Regions from separate parts of the Ectothiorhodosinus mongolicus genome, predicted to be linked through region 1. Evidence: predicted binding sites of a transcription regulator. Region 1 holds the regulator's gene; the other holds the start of a gene.
What was found. Region 1 encodes LexA, which represses DNA repair genes until DNA is damaged. Its sites were predicted from a motif close to TACTGTNNATATNNACAGTA; they were not measured.
Positions count from the first base shown of each region.

Region 1 (15,685 bases):
ACGCCATAAACACCGCATCCTCCACCGACAGCGCCAAAGATGACACAGATGGGGTCTGACCCCATTCGTCCGAAAGCGATGGGGCTATGCCCATGGCGAGGGTTAGGCCCAAGGCCAAGCCGAGGTGGGCGGCTGTGCGCATCGCCTTATCGCGCAACTGTCTCATTGGCTTAAGATGCAGCCGGCGCATGCGCAGCCTCCGTGAGCGGTTTTTGCCGGTGGAAGAGGGTGTACAACACCGGCATCAATAACAGGGTGATCATCGTCGAACTCACCAGTCCGCCAATCAAAGCGCGGGCCATCGGCGCCTGTGCCTCACCACCCTCGCCAAAACCTAAGGCCAGCGGGATCATCGCCAAAATGGTGGTCAGCGAGGTCATCAAAATCGGTCGCAAGCGCCGCCGCGCCGCCTCACGCACTGCGTCAAATACCGGCATTTGTTCACCGCGATGCAGGCGCGCACTTTGATCCACCAGCAAAATCGCGTTATTCACCGAGATCCCCACCAACATGATGGTGCCAATCAGCGATTGCACATTGATCGTTGTGTTCGATAAAAGCAGCATGACGATCACGCCAACAATGCCCAAAGGCACAGCGAACATGACGATAAAGGGATCTTTGAGCGACTCATAGAGACTGGCCATCACCATGTACACCAAGGCGATCGCCACCAGCAGCGCAAAACCGAGCTCAGTGAACGCTCGCTGCTGTTCTTCGACATCGCCGGCAAAGCGAATATCGATATCCCGGGGCAGGGCGATTTGTGCCAACTCAGCGCGCACATCAGCGACGATAGAACCCAAATCCCGACCGGAAATATTGGCATTCACGGTATTGACGCGCTGCTGTTCGATGCGCTGAATTTGCAGCGGCGCAATGCTCGGCTCAAAGCGCACGACATTACCCAGCATGACTGGCCCATCGCGCCCGGGCACGGTCAGCGTCAAAATCTCATCTAGGCTCATGAGCTCAGCATCACGCAGCTGCACCCAAATACGGCTTTCCGTGCTGCGATCTCGAAACTGCCCGGCACTACCGCCGCTGATTGTGGTCTCAAGGCTGCGCGCAATCAGGCTAACACTCACCCCCAAATCCGCCGCTCGGGCCCGATCGATGATCACCTCTTGCTGTTCACGGCCACCCTCACGACCTAGGCGCACATCGGTAATGCCCTCGATACCGGTAATGCGCTGCTGCACTTCCTCGGCGACGGCATCGATCATGCGTAAATCAAAGCCGCGAATCTCCATGGCCAGGCGCTCTTCACTGTCACCGCCGGCGCCCATGCCACCCATCATCATCCCCGAGCTGGCGCGAATCCGCACCGTGGCCCCGGGGATGGCGCCGACATGGCGCCGCAACTCACGCGCGATCTCCTCGGTCGAGCGGCTGCGCTGGGCTTGGGGTACGAGAGAAATGCGCATGCTGGCGGTCGAAGGCGAAGTCGCACGAAAACCTGAGGCGCCGATGCTGCTGATTAACGTGCGCAGCTCTGGCACCCGCTCATCCAAAATGGCTTCCACCTGGCGCACGGTGTCATCCAAGACTTCTAGCCGCGTACCAGGCTCCATCACCACCGTCAGGCGCAGCTCGCCTTCATCGGTGGCGGGCATAAACTCGGTCCCCAAACTGGGTATGAGCAAAAGCGAACCGAGGAAAATCGCCGCGGCACTTGCCACGGTTTTCTTGCGGTGCTCCAGCGCCCCATCCAAAGCCTTGAGGTAGCGCGCCTCGATCTGCGCCACGATTGAGCCGGCCCACTGTCCCACCGAGGCAATGCGCGCTGGGGCAGGGCGAGGCCGGATCATCACCTCACGCCCCATCAGCATCGGCACCAGGGTCAAGGCCACCAATAACGAACAAAAGAGCGCAAAGGCCACCACAAAAGCCAGCTGTTTAAACAACACCCCGGCCAGTTCCTGCGCGAAAAACAGCGGCAAGAAAATCGCTAATGTGGTTAAGGTGCTGGCGGTGATGGCCGCGGCCACATCAGCCGTGCCTTCACGCGCCGCATCTGCAATCTCCAGGCCATCTTGTTGGCGACGCCGGGCGATGTTCTCGATCACCACAATGGCGTTATCTACCATCAGGCCCACGCCCAGCGCTAGGCCGCCCAGAGTCATCAAGTTTAGAGTGAAGCCGCCAAAATAAATTAAACCAAAGGTGGCGATAATCGACACAGGAATCGCCGTGGCAGCCACCAGGGTAAAGCGCAAATGCCGCAAAAAGAACAACAATACCAACACCGCCAGACTGCCGCCATACATCAGTGCCCGGCCGATATTGCTGATGGAGCGTTCGATGAAGCGCGCTGAATCGATGCTGTCATCAATCCCCAGTTGCGGAAACTCCGCCCGCAGGCGTGTGACTTCCTCACGCACTGCCTGGGCCACGCGCACGGTATTGGCATCGGATTGTTTTTGGATCGCTAGGCGCACACCGGGCACGCCGTTAATGCGGATCAGGCGGGTCAGGCGTTGGTGGGTGTCGCGTACCTGCGCCACTTGATGCAGATAAATGGGCGCGCCATCACGCAGTGCAATCACGCTATTGCGCACGTCTTCGATGCGCGTGAATTCACCCGGCGTCTGCAGCCGCATATCCAAGCGCCCCCGCGCTAGCTCGCCCGCCGGCACGATGATGTTGGCTTCTCTGAGCGCTTGGCGAATATCTTCAAGACTCAGCTGCAAGGCCTGAAGCCGCTCAGCATCAACTTCAACGCGAATCTCGCGCTCCAGACCACCCCAGACATCCGCCGCGGCTACCCCAGGCACGCGCTCAAGCCGCGGCCTTAGGCGATCATCAATCAAGCGCCGCAGCTCAATAGGGTCCAGCTCGGCCGCGATGCCAATCAACATGATCGGCGCCGCCGCACTATCAAAACGCCTTACCCGCGGCCGGTCGATATCATCAGGCAGGGCATTGATGATGCGATCCAAGCGATCGCGAATATCGTTGGTCGCCTCATCCAGGTTCGTGCCCCACGTGAACGAGACGCGCACGCTGCTGGTGCCCTCAGACGAGGTGCTGGTCACCTGCTCGACGCCCGGTACCGCCGACACAGCTTCCTCGACGATGCGCGTCACCAGCTGCTCGATCTCCTCTGGTCCGGCGTTCTCATAGGTCGTGGTGATACTGATGGTGGGGAAGGTGAGATCCGGCAACAAATCAATGGGTAGTCGAAACAGCGACATCAGCCCCAAGGTCACGACAATCAGCGTCACCATGCTGGTGAACACCGGACGCGGCACCGTAAAGCGTGCCGGATTGATCATCGGCGCACCTCATCGCTCATGACGCTGCTGATGTAAGCGCTCATCGGCTGACCCTGACGCGGGTGCCGTCGCTCAACAGATGCTGCCCCAAAGTCACCACCCGCCCGGAGAGCTCAGGGCTAACCACCTGCAGCCGGCCAGCTTCTTCGATGCCCGGAGTGATGGCCACAAAACGCGCGCGCAGATCGTCATCATCATCACGCTCCAGCAGATAAACGCCTTGGCGCCCATCGCGGGTGATCAAAGCGTCGATCGGCACGGTCACGGCATCACTCACCGTACGTGTGGCAATACGCACCTCAACAAACATGCCGGGTCTTAGGCGGCCTTGGTCGTTGGGGACTTCAATTTCCACTCGCGCTTGTCTTGAAGCTTCGCGAAACTCCGGCGCAATGCGCTTTACCCGCCCCATGAAATCCTCGTCAGGCCAGGCGATCGTTACGATGCGCGCGCTTTGTCCGCTGCTTAAAAACGCATAATCGCGCTCGGTGACAAACACCTGGGCACGCAGCGGGTTTTGGGTCACCAAGGCCATGACCGGGGTATTGGCCTGCAAAATACTCCCTACATCGACAAAGCGATCCGCCACCTGCCATTCCTGCTCGGTATCGTCGCCATCGGCAATGAGGCGGGTATACGTTAAGCGCGTGCGAGCGTTTTCGAGTGCCGCCTCGCGCTGCGCAATTTGGGAGGCGGCCAGCTGCACGCGTGCCTCTTGCGCCGCCACATCGGTCTCGGCCGTTTCCAGCTCTAGCTGTGCGGCAATGCCTTGGGCTCTGAGCTCGCGCGTGCGCTCCAAAGCCCGTCGAGTCTGAGCCAAGGCGGCTTCCGCTTCCGCTAAATTGGCACGGCTGACATCGCGTTCAGCCTGCGCTTGAGAATATTCTTGGCGATAAATATCGTCTTCTAATTCCGCCAACAGATCGCCGCTGCGTACTGTATCGCCGATATCCACGGCTAGGTGATTCAGCCGTCCGGCCACCCGCGCCGGGATCTCCACGCGCTGCGCTGCCGCCAAAGTGCCGCTGACCCGTAGTTGTTGGGTGATGTCTTGCACCATGACATCGCTGGCCGTGACCGCGACGCTGGCGGCTGCGCGCGTTGGCGCGGTATCCGCCTCATCGCCGCTTTGCAGCCACAAAAATACCAATAATGCGCCGATCGCTCCCAGACCCAGGACCAGCGCTTTCTTTTTGTTTTCAGTGAGTGTCATTGCTTGCATTAGAATGCCGCTTATGTCGATTAGTTCTTATCCCCGCTGTGTCCGGCTCGATTGCCCGTCCGACAGTGCCGCTTTATTCGCCGCATTCGCCGATCGCGATTATGCCATCTGGTTGGACAGCGGTTCAGGCCGTGCACGTTGGGATGTCTTGTGTTTGGTGCCCTGGATCACGCTGGTTAGCCATGCCCACGGCACCGAAATCACTCACTGGGATGGTGGTTTGGATTCCGAGCTGGTGCGGCAAAGTGTCAGCACCTCCATTGAACCACCTTTACACGTGCTGCGGCGCAGCTTAGCCCCCCTGATGTGCCCTACCATTGACGCAAAGCAAGCGCTGCCGTTTTTCGGGGGCGCCGCTGGCTATTGGTCCTATGATCTCGGCCGCAGTCTCGAGTCGCTCCCCACCCAAGCTCGTGATGAACCCAGCATCCCCCTCATGACCCTCGGCATCTACGACTGGGCCATCCTCGTCGACCATCAAGAATCCGCCGTCTGGCTCGTCGGCCAAGGCCACACCCCCGCCACCCGCGACGCCTGGCCCACCCTTGTGGACTACTTCAACCAATGGGGTACGACCCCAACGAGCACCGCTAGTTGGGGTCGTACCCCATCTTTCGCTGAGTGGGGTCGTACCCCATTTCAATCTCGTTCAAAGTTGCGCAGCAACCTCACGGCTGAGCAATATGCTGGCGCTTTCGCGCGTCTGCAGGACTACATCCGCGATGGTGACTGCTATCAAGTGAATCTCGCACAGCGCTTTTGCGCCGAGGTCACCGGCGACCCCTTCGCCGCTTACCTCAAGCTGCGACACGACAGCCCCGCACCCTATGGCGCCTACCTCAAACTCCCGGAGTTCGAGATTCTGAGTAACTCACCAGAGTGTTTTCTGCGGCTAGAGCAGGGCACTGTCACCACCCGACCGATCAAAGGCACGCGGCCGCGTCACCCCGATGCAGAGCAAGATGCACAAGAGGCGAGATGCCTCCAAGAAAGCCTGAAAGACCGCGCCGAAAACCTCATGATCGTTGATCTATTGCGTAACGACCTCGGCCGCTGCTGCACGCCGGGCAGCATCCAAGTGCCGCAGCTGTTCACCTTAGAAAGCTACGCCAACGTGCATCATCTGGTGAGTACCGTCACCGGCCAGCTCGCCCCCGGCAAAGATGCCATAGATCTGCTCGCTGCCAGCTTCCCCGGTGGCTCCATCACTGGCGCCCCCAAACTGCGCGCCATGCAAATCATCGAGGAACTCGAGCCGCATCGCCGCGGCATCTACTGCGGCGCCATCGGCACCCTCGGCTTTGACGGCAACCTCAACACCAACATCGCCATCCGCACCGCGCTCCACAAAAGGGGACAGATTTATTTTGGCTCCGGCGGCGGCATCACCAGCGATTCGGATTGCGCCCAGGAATACCAAGAAACGCTCGACAAAGCCTCAGCCCTGCGCGCCATTCTCACCAATAGCTAATGCCCGCGCCACAACGGCCCGAGAAAAGCCATCCCACGAGCCAATTAACACGAGCCAATTAAGAAGCTCAAGCCACCCCGCGATTTTTCAACACCTCAATGCGTGGCCGACAAGGCTGATCCGGATAAAGCCGCAAGCGCAGCGCCGCCGTCGAAGCGCTTGCCGCCCAGCGACTGTGGCGATAAATAAAGCCGCAACATGCCCCTTGAGCCGCAGCCAGCTGCAAGCGCCGCAACTGCAAAGCCGTCACCCGCTCAGGCCAAAACAGCGCCGCCGCCACACTGCCATCGCGCAAAATCTGCTCACACGCCCACAGTGCCTGTTCCGCGGCGCGTGGTCGAATCACCAACACCCGTTCCAAAGCCAAGCCAGCCGCCACTAAGGCCGGCGCATAAGGAATATAGGGCGGCGCCACCAAAGCGATAATGCGTTGCTGTTGGGTGAGCTGCGCCAAACACGGCGCCAATAGACTGATCTCGCCGATGCCTGGTGCATCCAAGAGCAATTCTGTTAGCTGCCCCATAGGCCAGCCGCCGCCTAAACGCGCATCCAGCCGCGCATCTTCGGTTGATAGACGCGGCTGTTGTTGCCCGCCCGCACTCTCACCGGCCCGCCAGATATCGGAGCGTTGCTCCAGCAGTTGTTTCAGCGCCACCGGATCGCGCATCGCACACACCTACTGTGGCTGCGGGCGAATCACGCCAACGCTAATCCCTTCAATGCACAAAGAGGTCTTGTCCGGATCCAGATCGATAGGCGGGTAGGCGGGGTTCTCAGCGAGCAATTGTAGCCGCTGCCCCTGGCGATGCAGCCGCTTCACCGTCACCTCATCATCCAGGCGCGCCACGACGATTTGGCCAGGCTCTGCCACCTGCGTGCGATGCACCGCCAACAAATCGCCATCATGAATGCCGGCATTGATCATGCTGTCACCCTGCACCCGCAACAGATAATCCGGCGCCGGCTTAAACAAGCGCGCATCAATATGAAAATGATCCTCGATATGCTCCACCGCCAAAATCGGATGCCCGGCTGCCACCCGCCCAATCAGCGGCATACCGCCTGGCTGGGTCAGCTGGATGCCCCGCGAAACCCCCGAGGTCAGGCGCAGCACCCCCTTTTTCTGCAGCGCCCGCAAGTGACACTCCGCCGCATTGGGTGAGCGAAAGCCAAAAGCACGCATAATCTCATCACGCGTTGGCGGCATGCCCCGCTCATTCTGCGCGCTGCGAATAAAATCCAGAATCTGCTGTTGGCGGGGAGTGAGTGCTTTATCCATAATTTTACCTGTATTTATATACAGTACGCCAAAACCCCACCAAGAGACAACCTGCTTGAAACCCACCATCCGCTATGCCAGCATCCCTGCGTCCCCCGATCCGCGTGTGCCATGACCTCTGCTGCCGTCACCTCAAGCCCTCCCGAAGCGGCCATCGCCGAGGCCCGAGGTCTGCTCAAAACCTATGACGGGCGCATCGTCGTCGACCATATCGACCTCGCTGTGCGACCCGGCGAATTTTTCGGCCTGCTCGGGCCCAACGGCGCCGGCAAAACCACCACCTTGCGCATGCTCCTAGGCCACACCCCGCCCGATGCAGGGGAGCTCACGGTCCTGGGCTATCCCGTCCCGGCCATGGCCCGTGAAGCGCGCCAAAATTTAGGGGTCGTACCCCAATTTGATAATCTCGATCCTGACTTCACGGTTTGGGAGAACCTCTACACCTATGCGGAGTACTTTGGTCTGGGTGGGGCAGAGCGCTTGCGCCGCGTCGATGAGTTGCTCATCTTCGCCAACCTGAAAGAGCGCCAGACCGCGCGCATCAGCCAGCTCTCCGGCGGCATGCGTCGGCGCCTGATGCTCGCTCGCGCGCTCATCAATAACCCCGAACTGGTCATCCTCGACGAGCCTAGCACCGGTATGGATCCTCAGGCCCGCCATCACATCTGGCAGCGCCTCAAAGAACTGCAAAAACGGGGTACGACCCTCATTCTCACTACCCATTACATGGAAGAGGCTGAGCGCCTTTGCGATCGCCTGGCCATCATTGATCAGGGTCGAGTCGTTGCTTGCGGCAGCCCCCAAGCCCTGATTCAAGAGCATAAGGCTAAGGATCTGGAAACAGTATTCATCAAACTCACCGGCCACGAGCTGCGCGACTAGAGCCCATGCCCAACGCCCCCACCAAAGCCGCGCCCAAGGCCACAACCCAGTCTCGGCCTAACCCGTTGCGTACCACTCTGCCACGCTTGAGCCTGCGCGCATTGCCCGTTTGGCGGCGAAACCTACGCGTCTGGCGCAAAATCATGCTGCCCTCGATCATGGGTAACTTCGGCGAGCCGGTGCTGTACCTACTGGCCTTTGGCTTTGGCTTTGGCCTTTTGATTGGTGAGGTCGGCGACATCCCCTACATCGTGTTTCTCGCCTCCGGCATCATCTGCTCCAGCGCCATGAACACCTCCAGCTTCGAGGGCATGTACTCGGCCTACACCCGCATGTCCGAACAAAAAACCTGGGATGCCATGCTCGGTGCTCCGCTCAACCTAGACGACATCGTCTTTGGTGAAGTGCTCTGGGCCGCCACCAAAGCCTTATTTGCCGCTAGCGCCATGTTGGTGGTCGCATCAGTGCTTGGCCTAGTCGCCGATGCCCGTGCGTTACTCTCCCTGCCCGTCGTCTTTCTCGCTGGCTTCACCTTTGGTTCCATGGCGATGATCATGACCGCCGTATCGCGTAGCTACGATTTCTTTCTTTACTATTTCACATTAATTTTAACGCCTATGTTATTGCTATCTGGTGTATTTTTTCCCATGGATCAGCTGCCTCCCGTCGTCAGCCAAGTCATGGTCTGGCTGCCGCTGTATCATGTCATCGAGCTCGTACGCCCGCTGATCATCGGGCAATGGCCTACCCAAGTTCTGCTGCACCTTGGCGTTGTCTTGGCATACGGCCTCGCAGCTTTAAGTATCGCCACCGCCCTGTTAAAAAAGCGGCTGCTGTTCTAACGATGGAAACCTGCGCATGACCCCCAAGCGCACCTTAAACATAGGACCTCGCACATGAGCGAAAATCGCATGAAAGTTGGCTGCGTTGGACTGGGTATTATGGGTCGACCCATGAGCCTGCATGTGCAAAACGGTGGCCATGAACTTCATATCTGGGCCCGCCGTCCCGAGTCGCTGGAGCCGCTTAAAGCCGCTGGCGCCAACGCCCATAATAGCCTCACCGAGCTCATCCAAAGCGTCGATGTGCTCATTACCAACGTCTCAGACACCCCCGATGTTGAACAAATCCTGCTCGGACCTAGCGGCGTTAAAGAAACCGCCAGCTCCGGATTCACGGTCATTGACCACAGCACCATTTGTCCGGTGCGCACCCGTTATATGGCTGAGGCGCTGGCGGAAATGGGCATCGACTTTCTTGATGCCCCGGTCTCCGGCGGTGAAGCCGGCGCCATCGCCGGCACGCTCACGGTGATGGTCGGCGGTAAAGCCCCTGTGCTCGAAAAGCTGCGGCCGATCATCGACTGCGTCGCCGGCAAAATCACCCACGTCGGCGATCACGGCGCCGGGCAAATCACCAAGGCCTGCAACCAGCTCATCGTCGCCCAGTCATTGGTTGCCGTCTCCGAAGCTATTTCCTTGGCCGAAGCCGGCGGTGTGGATCCCGCAGCCATGCGCGAGGCGCTGCTCGGCGGTCTGGCTTATTCAAAAGTGCTGGAAGTCCATGGTCAGCGCATGCTCGATCGCGCCTACCCACCGGGCTTCAAAACCCGCTTGCACAGCAAAGACATGGGCATCGTCGTTCAAGCGGCTCAGCAACTCGGCGTGCCGCTGATGGGTGCCTCGCTGGCCGCCCAATGGCTGCACACCATGGCGGAGCAGGGGCGCGGCGAAGAGGATTCCGCTGTCGTCGCCGAACTTCAAAGGAAGCTCGCGGGTCAGAGCTAACGATGATCAGTCCAAAAGATGACGCGTCCCGGCAATGACAAGTCCTAACCGCCAGCAGAGCGCTGACATGGCCAGCTCCATCGATCCCCAAGAAGTCGAGCGCTATACCCAGCTGGCAAAAAGCTGGTGGGATCCCAGCGGGCCGTTCTGGCCATTACACACGCTCAACTGCGTGCGTACCGGCTACATTCGTGACCAGCTCTGCCACTATCTGGGCCGCGATCCGCAACAGCCCCAGCCGCTTACCGGCCTAGAGATTCTCGACATTGGCTGTGGCGGCGGTATTCTCAGCGAGGCGATGGCAGAACTCGGCGCCCGCGTCCATGGCGTTGATGTCACGCCACGCAACATCTTCATCGCCGAGCAGCATGCGCAAAACAGCGGGCTTGACCTGCGCTATGAATGCATCGCTGTCGAAGAGCTGGCCGCCACCGGTGCGCAATATGACGTCGTGCTGAATATGGAAGTGGTGGAGCATGTGGCGGATTTGCCCGGGTTCATGGCCGCCTGCAACCAGCTCGTCAAGCCCGGCGGCTTGGGCTTCATCGCCACCTTAAATCGCACTTGGATCGCCGGTTTCACCGCGATTTTTGGTGCTGAATATGTGCTCGGCTGGCTACCCAAAGGCACTCATCAGTGGCGCCGCTTCGTGCCGCCGAGAACACTAGAGGAGCTGCTCAATCGAGACAGTTTGGAGGTCATCGAGCGCACGGGTGTGCGGGTCAATCCCTTCACTCGCGGTATGTCGCTGACCCCATACATGGGCATCAATTACATGCTCATGTGGCGCCGCCTCAGTTCTGACCGGACTTCAGCTGCTTAATCTCTGCGCGTAAAGCGCTAATCTCCCGATGCAGCGCCTTGAGATCATCATGCAGCTGCTCGCTTTCGTTATGCACCACCTTCTCGATGGTCTCTTGCTCAAACTCCTGCTGTTCCACCGCTAGTGTCTGCATCGTGTTGACGATAATGGCGATAAATAAGTTCAAAATGGTAAAGGTCGCCACCAAAATAAAAGGCACGAAGAACACCCAAGCCCAAGGGAAGGTCTCCATCACTGGCCGCGAAATCCCCATCGACCAGCTCTCGAGCGTCATCACCTGGAATAGCGTGTACATCGAACGCCCCAGATGGCCAAACCACTCCGGGTATTGCTGGCCAAACAGGCCGGTGGCAATCACCGCAAACACGTAAAACAGCAAGATCAATAAACCGAAAATCGACAAAATGCCTGGCACAGCTTTGAGCAGCGCTTCGACGATAAAGCGCAACTTCGGCACCATCGACACCAAGCGCAGCAGCCTGAGGATTCGCAGCACCGCTAGCGGCCCGCTGGTGGGAATTAAGGCGATGCTCACCACCAGAAAATCAAACACATTCCAAGGTTGACGGAAAAACGCCGCGCGCTGCACGAACAGCTTGATTAATATCTCCACCACGAAAACGCTCAGAATCAAGCGATCCGCGCCGATCAGCCAAGGGCCCACCTGATCCATCAGGGCAGGGGAAGTCTCTAGCCCCAAAATCACCCCATTGATCAGAATCAGCGCGATAATCAGGCGCTGAGTTGTGCGGTTCTCGATGAAACCACCCAGCCGGCCCCGAAGACCAGAATCAACAGCAACCGACATAGCTCAGCCTTCCTCCAAAATAAAAATTGGGGACAATAAAAATTGGGGACAGACCCCTTTTTTTTCGAAAAAAGGGGTCTGTCCCCAATTTTTACAATTTAAATAACTGGGTGTCCTGCATCGCGCAGCATCCGCGTCAATCGAATCAAAGGCAGGCCGATCAGCGCCGAGGGATCCTCGCCCTCCAGGCGCTCAAACAGGGCCACCCCCAGACCCTCGGATTTGACGCTGCCAGCACAGTTTAGCGGCTGCTCCAGCGCGATATATCGCTGGATCTCAGCATCGCTTAAGACGCGAAAATGCACCTTAAAATCGACCCGATCCAGCTGCTCATCCCCCGAGTCCCCATCGTAAAGACAAAGCCCGGTATGCAGCGTCACACAACGACCCGACGAGGCGCGCAGCTGTTCCATCGCCTTGTCCTCGGTGCCTGGCTTACCCAGTACTTGCCCATCGAGCACCGCGCACTGATCCGAGCCGATGATCAATGCATCCGGATACTGCGAAGCCAGCGCCGTCGCCACTGCCCGGGCCTTAGCCTGTGACAAACGCAGCACCATCGCTTCGGGGCTCTCCTCAGGCTGCCGAGTCTCATCCACATCCGGCGAGAAACACGTGAAAGGCAGCCGTAAGCGCTCGAGTAATTCGCGGCGATAGGGAGAGCTCGAGGCCAAAATCAGGGGTTTGCTCATAGAATTCTCAGGGCAGCAGGCGACAGTGCAAAATTGCGGGGCGCTAGGGCAGCGTCAAAAAGCCCCGGCAGTATCCTTGATGCCTGCGCGGCTTTTCAAGCAGACACGCCCGTTTTTATTTTGACACCCATGGTCCCAGACCTTAGAATTGCGCGCTTATGTCCGTCGCAGCCTTGCCCCGTCAGGTCAATCCGTTATTACTGGCCAACCGGGGACAGTCACTGCGCGGCAGCTTGCCGGTGAAAAACTTTCCGCGGTTGGCAGAAGCAGTGGTGGATCTGCGTGGGCCAATCGTGGCAGAACTGGAGTTTGTGTTGACGCGCCCCGGGCGCTGCCGAATCCAGGGCAGGGTACAGGCGCCAGTGGCACTCACCTGCCAACGCTGCCTGCAGAGCATGGATTGGGACCTGGTCTCGGACTTTGCTTGGACACCAGTAACCGATGTTTTCAGTCGCGATGCGGCTGGGGGCGAAACGGCAGAAGCCGAGCCGGTAGAGTTAGAGGATGGACAGTTAGATGTGATCGTGGCGTTGGAGGACGAACTGCTCCTAGCGCTGCCAGCCGCGCCGCTGCATGAGGATACGAATTGCGCCGCGGGACTGAAAAAAGAATTTACGGCAGCTGAGCTGCAAGCAGGGCAAAAGCGGTCGGATAATCCCTTTGCCGTGCTGCAAGCACTCAAAGGCCAAGACAAGGGCAAGAATTAGGTTTTTACTGGAGAATCATCATGGCAGTTGCACAAGGTCGTACCACCCCCTCCCGTCGCGGCATGCGTCGTTCCCACGATGCGCTGTCCGGTCCGACGCTGTCGATCGAGCCCACCACGGGTGAACTGCATCGCCGGCATCACATCAGCGCCGATGGCTTTTACCGCGGTCGCCAGGTGATCAAGCCGCGCGAAGAGGCGGCTGACGAGGAATAAGCTGCCGCCGATGGCAGTCTCCTACACTATTGCTCTGGACGCCATGGGGGGTGACCATGGCGTCTCAGTCATCGTGCCAGCGGCCCAACAGGCCCTGCGCGAGTACAATGACCTCGCCTTGATTCTGGTGGGTCAGCCAGCCGCCATCGAGCCCGAACTCAAGGCTTGGAAAGCCAGCGAGCGGGAGCGCATACGCATCCAGCCCGCTAGTGAAGTCGTGGGCATGGATGAGCTGCCCTCTCAGGCCCTGCGTAACAAAAAAGACTCCTCAATGCGCGTTGCTGTGAACCTGGTCAAACAGGGCGAAGCGGCGGCCTGCGTGAGTGCCGGTAACACCGGTGCTCTGATGGCCACGGCCCGCTACGTCTTAAAAACCCTACCGGGTATCGATCGTCCTGCCATCATCACCGCCATACCCGCGATTGACGGTCACACCCATATGTTGGATCTGGGTGCCAACGTCGATTGTAGCGCTGAGCATCTCTACCAATTCGCGGTCATGGGTTCAGAGCTCGCTAGCGCCGTCGACAATATCCCCGCGCCGCGCATTGGCTTACTGAATATCGGTGAAGAAGAGATCAAAGGCAGTGATGCCATCCGCCAAGCCGCGCGCCTATTGGAAAATAGTCACTTGAACTACATCGGCTTCGTTGAAGGCAACGATATTTACGGTGATCGCGTTGATGTCGTGGTTTGTGATGGTTTCATCGGCAATGTCTCGTTAAAAACCAGCGAGGGCGTGGCGCGCATGATCTCGCACTTCGCGCGCACGGAATTCAATCGTAATTGGTTAACCCGCTTATCGGGCCTGTTGGCGATGCCGGTGCTCAAAGCCTTTCGTCGGCGCATTGACCCCGGCCGCTACAATGGCGCCAGCCTTTTGGGCCTGCAGGGTATCGTCATCAAAAGCCACGGCGGTGCTGACGCTGCAGCCTTTGCTAATGCCATCGGGATTGCCCGCATGGAGGCACAAAAGAGCATCCCGCAACGCATCGACAAGCGCTTAGAAGCCCTGCTCAGTCAACAAAAGGCAGCGCCCGCGTGACCCATTCCAAAATCCTCGGCACGGGCGGGTACTTGCCGGAAAAAGTCCTCACCAACCACGACCTCGAGGCCATGGTCGAGACCTCCGATGCCTGGATTCAAGAGCGCACCGGGATTCGCAAGCGCCACATCGTCTCCGATACTGAATCGACTTGTGACTTGGCGGAACAAGCCGCGCGCTGTGCTTTAGATATGGCTGGCTGCCGGCCTGAAGAGATCGACCTCATCATCATCGCCACCACCACGCCCGACCAAATTTTTCCCAGCACGGCCTCCATTCTGCAGCAACGCTTGAGGATTCATAACGCTTGTCCGGTATTTGATATTCAGGCTGTCTGCACGGGATTTGTGTATGCGCTGGGCATTGCTGATCAGTTCATCCGCAATGGCAGCGTCAAGCGCGCTCTGGTCATCGGCGCTGAGAGTTTCTCGCGCATCATTGACTGGACCGACCGCGGCACCTGCGTCTTATTCGGTGATGGCGCCGGTGCTGTGGTGCTAGGAGCCAGTGACGAACAGGGCATCATCGCCACCCATCTGCACGCTGATGGCCGCTATCGTACGCTCTTGCATGTCCCCGGTGGCCCGGGCAAAGCGCCGGCCGATCATGATGCCTGGGATCACCATGTGCACATGAAAGGTAATGAGGTTTTTAAATGGGCAGTCAATACCTTAGGGAAGATTGCTGAGGAAACGCTCGAGGCCAATGGCTTTGCCAAATCGGACCTCGACTGGCTCATCCCTCATCAAGCCAATGTGCGCATTATTCAAGCGACGGCGCGCAAGTTAAAACTCCCCATGGAGCGCGTCGTGGTCACGGTTCAAGATCACGGCAATACCTCAGCGGCCTCCGTACCCTTGGCTTTAGATGTGGCCGTGCGTGATGGCCGTATCCAACCCGGGCAGCTGCTGCTCATGGAAGCCTTTGGCGGTGGTTTTACCTGGGGTTCAGCGCTGGTTCGTTTCTAGTTGCGCGATGGCTAGCGCGCTGCCCATCACGGTATTTTTGGTTGACGACCATGCCCTGGTGCGCACCGCCATCGCCCGCATGCTCGAGAGTATCGAATCGCCCAATGTGACGGTTATTGGTGAGGCGCAAAGCGGTGAAGAGGCGCTGGAAGTGCTGCCGCGGCTGCGTCCTGATGTGGTGCTCATGGACTTGCATATGCCCGGTATGGGCGGTTACGAAGCCAGCCTCCGCCTGCGCGCCATCGATCCCGGGGTTCGCATTATTGTGCTGACCGCGCAAGACGACAGCCCTTATCCCGACTGGTTTCGCGATTGCGGCATTAGCGCCTACGTCACTAAAGACGCCAGCGCCGAGCAGCTTTTGGAAGCGATTTTGGGCGCCATGCAAGGGCAGCGGCAAATCCCCAACACCGATAGCCTGCCGGGCCAGCCGGAGATCGCTACGCGCATGACCCAACTCTCGCCGCGCGAGCGGCAGATGCTGATCCTATTGGTGCGCGGTATGCGG
Region 1 is NZ_CP023018.1:1,893,719-1,909,403, forward strand. It holds gene CKX93_RS09180 (TolC family protein) at 1-166, opposite strand, end outside; gene CKX93_RS09185 (efflux RND transporter permease subunit) at 171-3,275, opposite strand; gene CKX93_RS09190 (efflux RND transporter periplasmic adaptor subunit) at 3,319-4,500, opposite strand; gene pabB (aminodeoxychorismate synthase component I) at 4,514-5,971, shown strand; gene imuA (translesion DNA synthesis-associated protein ImuA) at 6,039-6,638, opposite strand; gene lexA (transcriptional repressor LexA) at 6,648-7,250, opposite strand; gene CKX93_RS09210 (ABC transporter ATP-binding protein) at 7,362-8,132, shown strand; gene CKX93_RS09215 (ABC transporter permease) at 8,138-8,974, shown strand; gene CKX93_RS09220 (NAD(P)-dependent oxidoreductase) at 9,029-9,919, shown strand; gene ubiG (bifunctional 2-polyprenyl-6-hydroxyphenol methylase/3-demethylubiquinol 3-O-methyltransferase UbiG) at 9,954-10,742, shown strand; gene CKX93_RS09230 (ion transporter) at 10,714-11,550, opposite strand; gene CKX93_RS09235 (Maf family protein) at 11,649-12,242, opposite strand; gene CKX93_RS09240 (YceD family protein) at 12,401-12,949, shown strand; gene rpmF (50S ribosomal protein L32) at 12,970-13,164, shown strand; gene plsX (phosphate acyltransferase PlsX) at 13,175-14,209, shown strand; gene CKX93_RS09255 (beta-ketoacyl-ACP synthase III) at 14,206-15,177, shown strand; gene CKX93_RS09260 (response regulator) at 15,185-15,685, shown strand, end outside.

Region 2 (15,685 bases), 200 kb from region 1:
TTTGCGCGCGGCGATACGCACCAACACATCTTTGTCTTCTAAAAGGCGCTGGCGCTGTAGATCGGTAATCAAGGGATTGCGGGCGATGAAATAGCGCAAATTCGGGTCCTGATCGCAGACACAAGCTTCCACTTGTTCAGAAGTTAGATCAGAGCGTTTGGCGCAATTGAGACGCACGGTCTGATTGGGGTCGGCCAGGAGAATGGCGACTTCCTCGGCGCGAAGGTCAACGCGACGTGAAAAATAAGTTTTTACCTGTGCGTGCTGATCGTTCACCAGAAAAGGACGCCATTGCGAATCCAAATCCGCTGAGAGGGCCAGTTCCATGCGCTGATCAAACGATAGGGCTTGATAGCGTTTCTGGTATTCAGACATAAGCACAAATAACACGGTGACAAAGCTCAGAGGCCGCATTCTGGGGGATTGGGGCCGGAAGCGCTACTCCCGAAGGCCCCTCTAAATTGCGCATAATATATATTATGTTAAATAATGGGGTACGACCCCATTTTTCGCATCTTGAAACCGGGGTCGTACCCCTTTTGTGCAGAAAGCGCGGATAATGGGTGCAGACTCATAACAACAAGTTGTGCGCAGGCATGGACAAGACCAGCATCAATACCGCCGCTCTGGACTATCACAGCGAACCACGCCCCGGAAAAATTTCGGTGGTCGCCACCAAAGGGTTAACCAATCAGCGAGATCTCGCTCTCGCCTATTCGCCAGGAGTCGCGGCCGCCTCAAGGGCCATTGCGGCTGATCCCTCGCAAGCCAGCAGGCTGACTACTCGCGCTAATTTGGTCGGCGTCGTCACCAATGGAACGGCGGTGCTAGGACTGGGGGATGTCGGCCCCCTCGCTGCCAAGCCAGTGATGGAAGGCAAGGCGGTTTTATTTAAAAAGTTCGCCAATATCGATGTCTTTGATATCGAGCTCAACGAGAAAAATCCCGACCGGTTGGTCGATATCATTGCGGCGATGGAGCCCACCTTTGGGGGTATCAACCTCGAGGATATCAAGGCACCGGAATGCTTTTATATCGAGTCGCGGCTACGCGAACGCATGAACATCCCGGTTTTCCATGACGATCAACATGGTACGGCGATTGTGGTGGCAGCGGCCGTACTTAATGCTTTATTCCTGACCGGCAAAGACTTGGGCCATATCAAATTAGTGACCTCTGGTGCCGGTGCCGCTGCCCTCGCCTGTTTAAACCTATTGGTTCAACTCGGTTTAAAACGCGAGAACATCTGGGTGACCGATATTCATGGCGTGCTCTACAAAGGGCGACCTGAGGACATGGATTCCATTAAGCAGGTTTACGCACAAGATACGGTCGCTCGCACGCTTGGCGAAGTGATCGAGGGTGCCGATATTTTTCTCGGCTTATCGGCAGGTAACGTGCTCAAGCCAGATATGGTGGCGAAAATGGGTAAGCGGCCGCTCATTATGGCGCTGGCCAACCCCGATCCAGAGATCCTGCCAGAGGAGGTTGAGGCTGTACGTACCGACGCCATTATGGCCACAGGGCGCTCGGATTACCCCAATCAGGTGAATAATGTGCTGTGCTTTCCGTTTATTTTCCGCGGCGCCTTGGATGTTGGTGCGCGTAGCATTACTGATGAAATGAAGGTTGCTGCAGTCAAGGCTTTGGCCGAGCTCGCCCGCGCAGAACCGTCGGAATTAGTGGCTAAAGCCTATGGAGAAGATGTCCCAGGTTTTGGTGCCAACTACCTGATTCCAAAGCCTTTCGATCCGAGATTGATCGTGAAAATTGCGCCGGTTGTGGCCGAGGCCGCGATGGCCTCCGGCGTCGCCACTGCGCCGCTTGAAGATATCGCTAACTATCGCGATCAGCTCAATAGTTTTGTGTATCAGACGGGTTTTGTGATGAAACCCGTGTTCGCGGCCGCCAAGGCTTCGCCGCGCCGGGTGGTTTATCCGGAGGGTGAAGATGAGCGGGTCTTGCGGGCCATCCAGACCGTCATTGAAGAAGGTATCGCCTACCCAATCATCATCGGCCGCCCCGATGTCATCGAGGCACGCATCAAGCGCATTGGGCTACAAATTCGGCCGGGTGAGGATTTCGAGATCGTCAATCAGGACTCAGATCCGCGCTATCGCGAAGTCTGGAACGAATACCACGATCTCATGGGCCGTCGCGGTATCACGCCCGAGGTCGCGAAATACCGCCTGCGCAGTAATACCACGCTGATCGGCGCCATGCTTTTAAGACGCAACGAGGCTGACGCGATGATCTGCGGCATGATCGGGCAGCACGCTTATCACCTCAAGCATATTAATGACGCTATCGGCTTGGCCACGGGCGTGCGCCATTACGCCACCATGAATGTGTTGATGCTACCGCAGCGCACCTTGTTTCTCACCGACACCTATGTCAATGAGAACCCCGATGCGCGCACCATTGCCGAGATCACCCTGATGGCAGCCGAGGAAGTGCGTAATTTTGGTTTAACACCCAAGGTCGCCCTGCTCTCGCATTCCAATTTTGGCAGCGTCGATTCGGAAAGCGCCCGCAAAATGAGTCAGGCCTGCTCTATCCTCGAACGTCTGGATCCCGAACTTGAGGTGGATGGTGAGATGCATGCGGACACCGCACTCAAACAGGAAATCCGCGACCGCTTGCTACCCGGTTCTCGGCTCAAAGGCGAGGCTAATCTGCTGGTTATGCCCAATATCGATGCTGCCAATATCGCCTTGAATCTGCTCAAGGCTACCAGTGGCGAAGGCGTGGGAGTGGGCCCGATCTTGCTGGGGGCTGCGCGACCCGTGCACATCATGACCGAGGCATCCTCGGTGCGCCGCGTCGTCAATATGACCGCGCTGGCGGTGGTCGATGCCAATCAGTATTTGCAGCACCAAAGCCGCTTCGCCATCCCGCAAGGCTAATTAATGGGGACAGACCCCTTTTTGGCAAAAAGGGGTCTGTCCCCATTAATTAATTTATACTGTATATATGTACAGTATACGATCTTCGGCGAACTCGTTATGGCTGGCCTGGCATCACCCTCAGGCATTACCTGAGGGCCTAGCCGAACAGGCTTTGCACTACAGCGATCACGTGCATGTGCCTGCACAGCCGCAGCTGCTGGCTTTAGAAATCGGTCGTAGCCTGCGCTGTTTTGGTGGCCTTGAGTCGCTCCAACAACAGATCACCAACGATCTACACGCCCTTTATGGCGCTATCGACCAAGCCATCGCCCCCTACCCTGCCGCGGCTTTATTGCTGTCGCGCCATCAACCGGGTAGCTCTATCACTGACGCCGACACTTGGTTGAATGTCCTAAAGCAGCTACCTATCCAGGCATTGGCGCTCGATAAAACCCTGAATCAGGCTCTGCAAGGCATTGGCATGCGCCGCGTGGGTGAGCTGCTCAAACTGCCGCGCAGCAGCCTGGCCCGGCGCACTGGTCCAGCACTATTGGCTTTTCTGGATGCGCTCCAAGGTCATCAGGTCATGGCGCTGAATCGTTTTCACAGTCGCCAGAGTTTTCGCTATGAAACCGAGTTTGCACAAGCCATACACAGCACCAATCGACTGCAACAGCCGATCACCAAGGGATTGAGTAGCCTGCTGATATGGCTGCGCGGTCGGGGCCTGAGCATCGAATCTTTGCAATTGCAGCTATGTCATGAAAAACAGCCCAACACCGTCTTAGACATTGGTTTGCTGGAACCCGGTCGAGATATGGCTCAGCTATTGGAGCTGTGCCAACTGCATTTGCAACAGCAACGCTTAATCGCACCCGTCACTAGCCTATTGCTGGAGAGTCGCTCATGTCTGCCTTGGTCAGCGGAGCACCGCTCGACACAGAGCTCGGTTGAGCCACTATTAGAGCGCCTGCAGGCGCGCTTAGGGGAAAAAGCCGTATTCGGCTTACAACTGCATGCCGACCATCGCCCCGAACAGGCCTGGAAGACCGCCTCTTTTGCTGCGCCCAAGGCAATGACAGTATCCTGTGCCACGACGACAGCCGCCCGTCGTCCCATTTGGTTGGTGTCTCGCCCCAGCCCCTGCCAAGCGCGCATCTCTATGCCGCCCCATCTTGAGCGCATTGAAACCGGCTGGTGGGATATGCGCGATGTACGGCGCGATTATTGCGATGCCACCAACGCTCAAGGACAGCGTCTGTGGGTTTATCAAGATTTGCGCGCCAAACATCAAGGCTGGCAGGTTCAAGGATTATTTGCCTGAGCCAACAATCACTGGCAGGAGTTCAATCGCCGTTTTGATGCGGCACCAAACGCCGGCGGCCGCCATCGCCAGGAAAGGGATATTCCATATTACGCGCTGCTGCCCGCGCCACGTCTTGACCATGAAAGCGCAGCACCAAATGCAGCGCCATATCAATGCCCGCTGAGATACCCGCTGAGGTGATCACCGAACCGGCATCAACGACAAACTCATCCTCCACCACCATCACTTCAGGAAATGCCTCGCGCATCCAAGGCAAGGAACGCCAATGCGTGGTGGCGCGTAAACCATCGAGCAGACCCGCCTGCCCCATCAGCATCGAGCCAGTACAAACACCCGCCAATAAAGGAATCCCGGCCCCGATCTGACGCAACCAATCGATCAGCACCGGATTATGGATCTCGGTGCGCGTGCCCTTACCCCCTGGCACCACCAATACATCAAAAAAGGGACAATCCGCGAAATCATGATCCGGCAGCACCCGCATGCCACCGGTTGTGGTCACCGGATCCTTGCTCTGTGCAATCAAGCGGATTTCAAAGGGTGACTCGGTTTCTGTGCGCTGCGCCTCATCCAAACGTGTGGTAGCGAACACTTCGAAAGGGCCGGTGAAGTCCAAGACCTCTACCTGCGGGAAAATCAGAATCCCCACCAAAGTACGATTTGCTTCAGATGTGTTCATAGGCACGGTCTCCTTGGTGTTGAGACAGTACAACATTCCTGCACTTTTTGTCTGGTCGAAAAAAAATGTTGCAATGCACAAAAAGATATTTTATGCTGCATCGCAACAAGGTCAGAAAAGCTTCTACCTTGGAATCTTTTTAAACCCTCGAAATCAGGAGATAGACCATGTACACCGAAATGTTCAACAGCATGCAGGATCAGATGGAAAAATTGGCCGCCCCCGTGCGTAAGTTCAACAACGCCACGATCGACCACATGTCCAAACTGGTTGACTACAACTTGACCACCATGCGCAACTACTCTGAAGTCGCCATTGAGCAGATGCGTGCTATGCAGACTGTTAGCGATCCTAAGAGCTTGCAGGCCTACATCAATGCCCAGGGCGAAGCTGCCAAGAACCTGAGCGAAAAAGTAGCCAAGGATGCCAACGAGTTGGTCGAACTGCAGCGCGGTTTCGCTGAGCAGGTTCAGAAGCTGAGCGAAGAAGGCCTGGCCACTGTGACCAAGCTGGAAACCCCAGTTGCTGTTAAGAAAAGCGCCTAAGTCCTAACTTAGCGTTGCTTTGAATGGGGTCTGACCCCTGCCAGGTTCACTGGTAGGAGTCAGACCCCTTCTTTATTTGGGGTACGACCCCAATTGGGGTCTGACCCCATTTTTTGCTTATACTGTTGATATATACAGTATAAGGAGAGATTGGCATGCTGCCCGCTTACGCCGAGCTGCAATGCGTCACCAACTTCACGTTTCTCAGAGGCGCTTCGCATCCTGAAGAGTTGGTGCAGCGAGCCGCTGAGTTGGGCTACGCTGCTTTGGCCATCACCGATGTGTGTTCGGTGGCCGCCGTGGTACGCGCCCACCAAGCCGCCAAAGAATACGGCCTGAAGCTGCTTATCGGCACACAAATCCAACTGACAGATCTACCCGGTGGCCAGCTGATGCTGCTGGCACGCAATACAAGCGGTTACAGCCATTTGTGCCAATTGATCAGTATCGGCCGCAGCCAAGCCGAAAAAGGCCAGTATTGCCTCAGCCTGGATAACCTCCCCAAAGATACCGATGATCTCATCGCGATTTGGGCCGTCGACTCCCAGACCCTGAATACACATACACCAAACCTACTCAAACCACTGCAAGAAAAATTCCCAAAGCGCCTTTGGCTGGGCGGCGGATTGTTTTGCAGCGCCACCGATGGCCAACTCATCCAGGATTTAGAAAATCTATCCGCCCACAGCGGCCTGCCAATTACCGCCGTAGGCGATGTCCACATGCATGTACGCGCCCGCCGCGCGCTGCAGGATGTACTCACCGCCATTCGCCTCGGCACCACCGTCGCCCAAGCCGGTCACGCCCTATTCCCCAACGGCGAACGCCATCTGCGCCCGCTTGAAGTATTAGCCCAGCACTATCCATCCCACTGGCTGGCTAATAGCCTTTCCGTGGCCGATGCCTGCCAATTCAGCCTAGACAGCCTGTGTTATCACTATCCACTGGATGATGTGCCCGAACACGAAGACGAAAACACCACCCTCAAACGCTTAGTCGACCAAGGCGCCCAAGCGTACTGGCCCGATGGTCTGCCCGATAAGGTCAGCCAGCTACTCGCCCATGAACTGAGCGTCATCGCCGAACTCGGCTATGCCCCCTACTTTCTCACCGTCTATGACATCGTGCGCTTTGCCCGTGAGCGCGGCATTTTGTGTCAGGGCCGAGGCTCTGCAGCAAACTCCGCCGTGTGTTACTGCCTGGGGATTACTGCGGTAGACCCCGCCAAATCCGATATGCTGTTCGAGCGTTTCATCTCCAAGGAACGCAATGAGCCGCCCGATATTGATGTGGATTTTGAGCATGAGCGGCGTGAAGAGGTGATCCAGTACATCTATAACCGCTATGGGCGAGACCGCGCAGCTCTGGCGGCCACAGTCATCACCTACCGTCGCCGCAGTGCCATTCGCGATGTCGGCAAAGCCTTAGGCCTTGCCCTCGATCGCCTGGATGCCTTGGCCAGCAATATGGCCCGCTGGGATGCGGGCTTGGCTGAGGAGCGCCTGCGTGAAGTCGGTCTGGACCCACAAGACCCTAGCATTGTGCGGCTCATGCAATTGGTCAAAGACATTTACGGCTTCCCACGCCACCTCTCGCAGCATGTGGGTGGTTTTGTCATCTCCCGCGAACCGCTACATACCCTAGTGCCTTTAGAAAATGCGGCCATGCCCGGGCGTACCATTATTCAATGGGACAAAGACGATCTAGACGCGCTGGGCCTATTGAAAATCGACGTCCTGGCACTGGGCATGCTCACCGCCATTCGTCGCAGCTTCGGCCTCATCGCCGAGCACACCGGCCAACAGTTAAGCCTAGACAGCATCCCCAGCGAAGACCCACAGGTCTATCAAATGATCAGTGCCGCCGATACCGTCGGCGTCTTTCAAATCGAATCACGCGCGCAAATGAGCATGTTGCCGCGCCTCAAACCGCGCACCTTTTACGATCTGGTGATCCAAGTGGCCATCGTGCGCCCGGGGCCCATTCAAGGCGATATGGTGCATCCCTACCTGCGCCGCAGCCAGGGTCTAGAACCGGTGCAATACCCACATGCTGATGTTGAGGCTGTACTCAAACGCACCCTAGGCGTGCCGCTGTTCCAAGAACAGGTCATTAAACTGGCCGTAGTGGCCGCCGGCTTTAGCGCCGGTGAGGCCGATGGTCTGCGGCGCGCTATCGCGGCTTGGCGGCGCAAAGGGCAATTACACGTCTTTCGTGAGCGCCTACTGCAAGGCATGACCGCCCGAGGCTACCCGCAAGCCTATGCCGAGCAGATTTACCATCAGATTTTAGGCTTTGGTGAATATGGCTTCCCCGAATCCCATGCCGCCAGTTTTGCTTTGCTGGCCTATATCTCCGCTTGGTTGAAACACCATCATCCCGCCGCTTTTGCCGCCGCCTTGATTAATAGCCAACCCATGGGGTTTTATGCACCCGCACAGTTGATTCAAGACGTCCGCCGTCATGGCGTGGAAGTCCTACCGGTAGATGTGTGTCATAGCCAATGGCATTGCACCCTAGAAGGCCCCACCGCAAAACCGAGTCTGCGTTTGGGTTTATGTCTGATTCAGCACCTGGGACAAGGCGCCGCACAGCGCTTACTAGAAGCACGCCAGCAACAAACTTTTAGCCATTGTGAGGATCTGATCCGTCGCAGCAAACTCGACCGCCGGCAAGTAGAAGCCTTAGCCGCTGCCGATGCCTTGCAATCCCTCAGCGGGCATCGCCATGCCGCGCGCTGGGATGCACTGGCCACCGAAGCGCCCCTGCCCCTGCTGGATGGGATACCCATTGAGGAACCCAAAGCTGCCTTACGCGCCCCCAATGAAGCCGAGAATCTATTAGCCGACTACGCCAGCTTAGGCTTAACCTTGGGACGCCACCCACTGGCTTTGATTCGTGAACAACAACCGCAATGCCCGACCCAAACTGCGCGCCAACTGGCGAATTTGGGCAATCGTCGCCGCGTGCGCTATGCCGGCTTAGTCACCACCCGTCAGCATCCGGCTTCGGCCAAAGGCACGGTTTTTCTCACTCTAGAAGATGAGACTGGACCGGTGAATGTTATTGTTTGGGCGCATTTGGTCGAGCGCTTTCGCCTGCCGCTATTACAATCCCAGCTGCTGGAGGTGCAAGGTGAGCTGCAACAGCAAGATGGCGTCATGCATCTCATCGCCCAACGACTGGATAATCGCAATGCCTGGTTGGGCGCTCTACACACCCGCTCACGGGATTTTTGTTAAATCCGGTTTGACAATAACCCCTCAAACTGGTCAGATTCAGATAGGCACCCCACAAAGAGTCCGGCACATGCGCCTTAGCAGGCTATTAATCGGGGTTTTATTCTGGGCTTCGGCTTCCCAAGTCAGTGCCCATGAACAAATTCGCGACTGGTGGATCACCGTCGAGGACTCCAGCGAACAGCTCACCGTCTTGGCTTTCACCCGCAGCGATGATGGCCACGCCTTCGCCATTGGCCAAACTCAAGAAGGCCCGATCAAAGCCGCGATATTGATTAATAACGCCCAACTCAGACTCGCCGATCAAGCCTGTTGCGTCGAAGCCCAAGTCATGGGGAACGGCGAGGCACCGATTATCTCGACCTATATCCGCCCCGGAGCACAGCGCGCCCAACAAGACCGCGAGACATTGGAGTGGGCTTTATGGCAGCCCGGCAGTGGTGAACCGCCCTCTGCGCTCGTTCAAGCGCTCATGCGCGGCGATACCGTGAGTCTGCGGGTTGAGGATGATTTTGGTGAACTGCATCAGCTCAGCTTCTCACTCAAAGGCGCTGGCGATGCTTTGCGCTGGATGATCGCCCAAGGACCCATGACCATCACCCATGACACGGTGGACACCCTCACCCAGCTCGCTGCCCATGAATGCCGCGGCGGCCGAGCCGCCATCGATCATTGCTTCGACAATATCGTCTCTTGCTGGGACCGTCAGCATGAGGGCGCCTCAGCCCTTGCCTTCCATGGCTGTTTGCGCGTCGCCGGTGTTATGGGGCCGCCACGCGCCCAAGCGGCGGAATAACCCGCCCTAAGGGATCAGTACGGTCGAGCCCGTGGTGCGTCGCGCCTCCAAATCGGCATGAGCTTTAGCCACATCTTTTAACGCATAGCGCTGGCCGATTTCGATCTTCACCACGCCCTGCTGCACGACTTCAAATAAATCCCGCGCCGCCCATTCCAACTCCTCACGCGTAGAGATGTAATGAAACAGCGAGGGTCGGGTCAAAAACAGCCCGCCTTTTTGCGCCAAAAGCCCCGGTGCAAACGGCTTCACCGCGCCTGATGCATTGCCAAAGCTCACCATCATGCCGCGTGAACGCAAGCAATCCAGCGAACCCATGAAAGTGGCATCACCTACCGAGTCATAAACCACATCCACACCTTTACCGCCGGTGAGCTCGCGCACGCGCGCCACAAAATCTTCTTCTTGATAATGAATCGGGTGATCACAACCATGAGCGGCCGCCAAAGCCGCCTTCTCAGCACTCCCCACGGTACCGATCACGGTAGCGCCCAAATGCTTGGCCCACTGACACACGATCAGGCCGACACCGCCGGCTGCCGCGTGAATCAACACAGTATCGCCGGGTTTCACGGCATGAATGCGGCGAATCAGATAATGCGCTGTCATGCCCCTAAGCATCATGGCTGCAGCCGTTTCATCACTGATGTCGTCAGGCAGTTTCACCAACTGTTCAGCAGGCATATTGCGCTCTTGAGCATAAGCGCCCGGCGGTGTCGCGGCGTAGGCGACCCGATCCCCTACTGATAAGTCCTGCACCTCAGCGCCGAGGGCTTCAACCACACCGGCCGCTTCCATGCCGAGTACGCCAGGCATTTGCGGCAGAGGATAAAGCCCCGTCCGGAAATACACATCAATGTAATTCAAGCCCACCGCGGTTTGTCGCAGACGTACCTGTCCTGGCTCAGGATCAACCACACTCATGGGCTCCCAGCGCATCACCTCGGGGCCACCGGTTTCATGGATTTGAATCGCAAAACTCATACCGCTTTTCCTTTAAAACGTAAAGACCCCCACTAGGAACTGGAGGCGCCAGCCGGCTCAGAATCGGGTAAGGCGGTCTCTGCCTGGCGATCTTTGGCCAAATAGAGATACACCGCCGGCACCACAAAAAGGGTGAACAACGTGCCGATGGTCATCCCCGCGGCAATCACCAAACCCATGGCAAAGCGCGCTCCAGCGCCTGCACCTGTGGCGATTAACAAAGGCACCATTGCTAATACCGTTGCTGCAGTAGTCATCAAAATCGGTCGCAGACGGATCCCCGCGGCTTTTTCGATGGCTTCACGCTTAGCTAGGCCCTCTTCCTGCAGCTTATTGGCAAACTCCACAATCAAAATGCCGTGTTTAGCGATCAGGCCAATCAGCGTCACCAGCCCCACCTGGGTGTAAATATTCAAGCTGGTAAAGCCCAAGCTCACAAAAATCAACGCACCGGCAATCGACATCGGCACGGTTACCAACATAATCAGGGAATCGCGGAACGACTCAAACTGAGCCGCCAACACCAAATAAATCACAATCAGCGCGAAGAAAAAGGTCATCACCAATTGCTGACCTTCCATGACCAGCTGTCTGGACTGCCCGGCGTAATCGACACTGTAGCCCGGCGGCAGTACATCGGCGGCGATCTTATCGAGCTCCGCTAAAGCATCGCCCAAGGTCACCCCAGGCCGAGGCACCGCCGATAAGGTCACCGCATTCAACTGTTGAAAGCGCTTCAGCTGTTGCGGCTGCACGCTGTGCTCTAGCGAAATCAATGTATCCAGAGGGACCAACTCGCCTTGCGCATTGCGGGTATAAAGATCCTTGAGCTGTTCAGCGTTGAGACGATCGACGCGCTGCAATTGGGGTACGACCCTATAGGATCGGTCCTCCATTGAAAACCGATTCACTGGCGCGCCGGCAAACAAAGCCGCTAAATCACCGGATAGGGTTTGCATGTCCACGCCCATCAGCGCCGCTTTCTCGCGGTCGATCACAATCTCGGTGCGCGGCCGGTCAATCTTTAAGTCCCCGTCAATAAAAATGAAACGCCCACTGGCCATGGCACGGCCGATCATCTCTTGCGCAATCTCCTGCATATTCTCCGGCACATCTGTGGAGCGGATCACAAATTCCACTGGGGCACCGCCACCAGCGCTGGGTAAGGACGGTGGCACTAAGGCAAACGTGCTCAAACCCGGAATCAGGTCCAGAGCGGGCTGCATGTCCTGCTCCAAAATCTCATGCGTACCACGCGAGCGCTGCTCCCATGGCGCCAACACGTAACCCGAAATAGCCAAATTGGTCAGACCACCAAACCCGTTGATAATAAACACATTATCCATCTCAGGGATATCGTCCAGGAAACGATTCAGAAGCGCTGTGTTGCGCTCCACCTGATCCAAAGTCGCTGTAGCGTCCGCCTCTGAGATGGCGAACACAAAGCCCAAGTCTTCCTTGGGCTCGAGCTCGGTGGAGCTGCTGACAAACAAGAAGTAACAAGATATCAACACAATCAGCCCAAACAACAACACCACATGCCGGTCATCCATGAGGCTATGCAAACGGCGCTCATAGCGCTGATGCAGGCCATCAAATCGTGCATCCAGCCAGCCCTCCAAACGACCCTTGCCGGCTTCGCCGCCACTGGGCTTGAGTAAACGCGAGCACAACATAGGCGAGAGCGTCAAAGCAATGACGCCAGAGAGAATCACCGATGCCGCCAGAGTAAAGGCAAATTCCGCGAACAGAGTGCCCGTGATACCACCGACAAAGCCAATCGGCAAAAACACCGCTACCAAACTGGTGGACATCGCCACAATCGGCCATGCCAACTCGCGCGCGCCCCTGAGCGCTGCATCGAATGGGGCCATGCCCTCCTCGATGTGTCGGTGCACATTTTCCACCATGATAATGGCGTCATCGACGACGATGCCGATGGCCAAAACCATGGCCAGCAGGGTCAACAGGTTGATAGAGAAGCCCAACAAAAACATCAAAAACAAAGTGCCGATCAAAGACAGCGGAATGGCAATCACCGGGATAATCACGCTGCGCATAGAACCCAAGAAGGCATAAATCACACCCACCACAATCAGCAGCGCAATGATGATGGTGATCAATACCTCGCGCAGGGCGCTCTCGATATAAAGCGTTGAGTCATAGACGATCTCGCCAATCAAGCCCTCCGGAAAGGCGCGCGCGATATCACTTTCCCAAGTATCACGAACCTCGGCGATCACATCTAAGGCGTTGGCATCGGGTGAGATCTCAACCCCAATAAATGTCGCCGTCAGGCCATTAAAGCTCACTGAGCTGTTGTAATTCTCTGAGCCCAGCTCCACATCGGCAATATCCCCCATGCGCACCAGGTTGCCGTTGTCTGAGCGAACCACCAACCGTTCAAACTCCGCCACGGTGGATAAGTCCGTGCTAGCGGTGAGCTCAACCGTCACAGCCTGGCCGCGAGTGACGCCCACGGGAGCCAAAACATTGTTTTGCAACAGGGCACGGCGCACATCATTACCGGTCACGCCGCGGGCCGCCATACGGTCGGGATCCAACCACAGGCGCATGGCAAATGTGCGGCTGCCAAAGATCTCAGCGCGCTGCACACCCGGGATCGTGGCAATCCGCGGTTCCACCACGCGCACCAGATAATCGGTGATTTGATTATTGTTCAGAACTTCCGAGTAAAAACTCAGATACATCGCCGCCACGGTCTCACCCACGGCCAGCTGCACCACCGGGTCTTCCGCTTCACCGGGTAGGTCACCACGCACCTTGTTCACTTGTGCAGCGATTTGTGTGAGTGCCTGATTGGGATCGTAATCCATGCGCAAAAAGGCCTCGATGGTGCTGACCCCTGAGACACTGGTGGAGACGATGTAATCAATGCCCTCTGCTGAAGCGATCTCACGCTCCAGCGGCGTGGTAATAAAGCCCTGGATGAGGCTGGCATCCGCCCCGGTGTATACCGTAGACACCGTCACCTTGGCATTCTGGATTTCCGGAAATTGGCGGATATTCAAATCCAGCCCAGCACGCAGCCCCAACAACAAAATAAACAGACTGACCACCAAGGCCAGCACGGGCTTACGAATAAAAACATCGGTAAAGCGCATGGCGGCCGCCTAGCTATCGATCGGGGTGGGCATGAGTTCTTCCGGCGGGTTCACCGCGGGATCATCAATAATCTCAACCACGCCTTCATTGCGCAGCTTCAATAGTCCGCTGGTGGCAACGCGCTCGCCGGCTTCCAAGCCCTCAAGAATAATCACCAAATCCCCACGCCGCTCACCGGTGCGCACCAAGCGCTGATAGGCACGCACGGCTCCCTCCTCATCCTCACGAATGGTGTAGACCAACTCGCCATAAGGCTGAAATCGCACAGCTGACTGCGGCAACACCAAGACATCAGCCACTTCACCCATATCTAAAGACACCCGCCCAAACATGCCCGAACGCAACAAACCATCGGCGTTATCCACCAGTCCCTGCAAGGCCAAAGTTCTGCTTCCGGCGGCTACGCTAGGCTCAATAGCGATGAGCTCGCCATCCAGCGGTTCCTCACGAGTCGCAGTGTGCAAAACAAAATGCTGGCCCGAGTACACATGCCGGGCATGCCGTTCAGCCACCGAGAAATTCACATGCAGCTGATCGCGCGTCTGCAGGCTAACAATGGGTTCGCCGGCGTTCACAAACTGCCCCTGGTTGACTTGCCGAATCCCTAGCTCACCGGCAAAGGGCGCACGCAACACCTTTTGATTGATTCGCGCTTGCTGCTCTTGCACCGCTGCGCGCGCCTGCCGGGCCTCGGTTTGCCGGCGCTGCAGGTCCGCCACCGAAATATTATTCTGTTCAGCCAACCGCTCGGCACGCGCCAATTCCAGTGCCGCCAGTTCACTGGTGGCCTCAAGACGCTCCAATAAAGCCTGTTCGGTACGCGTATCTAAGCGCAGCAGCACATCTCCTGCGGCCACGCGACTGCCACTGGCAAATAGGATCTCATCAACCACTCCGCCGACCTCTAAAGTCAGCATCGTGCCTTGCACAGCGGCCAAATCCCCCACGGCCTCTAGCTGTGGTTGCCAAGCCATGGTTCTCACCTCACTCACCGTCACCGCTGCGATCGGTGGCGGCAAATTGTCGAACAAATCAGTGAGAAAAGCGTTCAGCCAAGCTTTAAAACCGAAGATGCCCCCAAAAACAATGAGGACCCCAGCGAGCATGATGATCATGCGGCGATTGGATAGTCGCAATGGCATAGTGTTGATGAAGCCTTGATTGAAAGGGGCAGGCAAAGCCTGAGAAAGGAGATAGTGTAAGGGATTGTGGCACCATTCAGAAAGGCTACAATGACCCCGCTTGTGACATAGGACTAGTGACTCTGACTCAACAATCCACAGAAAAATCCCATCAGATCACACCAGGGGATGCTCAGCGATGGCTGGCCGCACAAACGGGGGCTGAGTCACGCTTGCTGCAATCGGCCGTTTTTGCTGGCGCGGTGGGTGGCTGGTTGGTGATCGCTCAGGCGGGGTTGATTGCCTGGATTCTGACGCAGATCTTGCTCCATAGCGCGCCTGCGTCAGCGCTATTGGGGGCTTTTGTTAGCTTGGCCGCGGTCATGCTGCTGCGTGTGACCCTTGGCTGGGTACGAGAGGTACTGGGACAACGCGCGGCACTGGGCATCCAGGGTCGTCTGCGGCAAGAGTTATTCGCGCACTTAGGGGCCTTGGGACCCGTACGACTGGCGGACTATCACAGCGGCAGTCTATCAGCAGCGCTGGTGGAACAAATCGAGGCCTTGGGCGGCTACTACCAACGCTATTTGCCGCAGGTGAAACTGGCTTTACTGATTCCTGTGGGCATTTTATTGGCGGCGGCTTGGCTGCATTGGCTGAGTGCACTGATTTTATTGCTCATCGCGCCTCTGATTCCGCTGGCTTTGGCGCTGTTTGGCATGGGTGCAGCGCGCATTAGCCGACGCCAGCAAGCCACCGTGGCGCGCTTGGGCGGTCACTTTCTCGATCGCCTGCAGGGTCTGGTCACGCTGCGCTTGCTCAATGCCCAAGGCGCCGCCGCCCGGGCCGTGTACGCCGCAGCTGATGGCTATCGGCAATCCAGCATGAAAGTGCTGCGCGTCGCCTTTTTGTCCTCAGCAGCCCTTGAACTGGTGAGTGCCGCGGGCATCGCCTTAGTGGCCATTCTTATTGGGTTTACA
Region 2 is NZ_CP023018.1:96,512-112,196, forward strand. It holds gene CKX93_RS00270 (hypothetical protein) at 1-375, opposite strand, end outside; gene CKX93_RS00275 (NADP-dependent malic enzyme) at 597-2,906, shown strand; gene CKX93_RS00280 (Y-family DNA polymerase) at 2,974-4,212, shown strand; gene CKX93_RS00285 (DJ-1/PfpI family protein) at 4,235-4,894, opposite strand; gene CKX93_RS00290 (phasin family protein) at 5,062-5,439, shown strand; gene CKX93_RS00295 (error-prone DNA polymerase) at 5,595-8,681, shown strand; gene CKX93_RS00300 (hypothetical protein) at 8,749-9,474, shown strand; gene CKX93_RS00305 (quinone oxidoreductase family protein) at 9,481-10,458, opposite strand; gene CKX93_RS00310 (efflux RND transporter permease subunit) at 10,491-13,583, opposite strand; gene CKX93_RS00315 (efflux RND transporter periplasmic adaptor subunit) at 13,593-14,726, opposite strand; gene cydD (thiol reductant ABC exporter subunit CydD) at 14,939-15,685, shown strand, end outside.
Region 2: CKX93_RS00295 (error-prone DNA polymerase) is a predicted target of LexA. The motif match lies at 5,560-5,579, and genes of this name have one in related genera.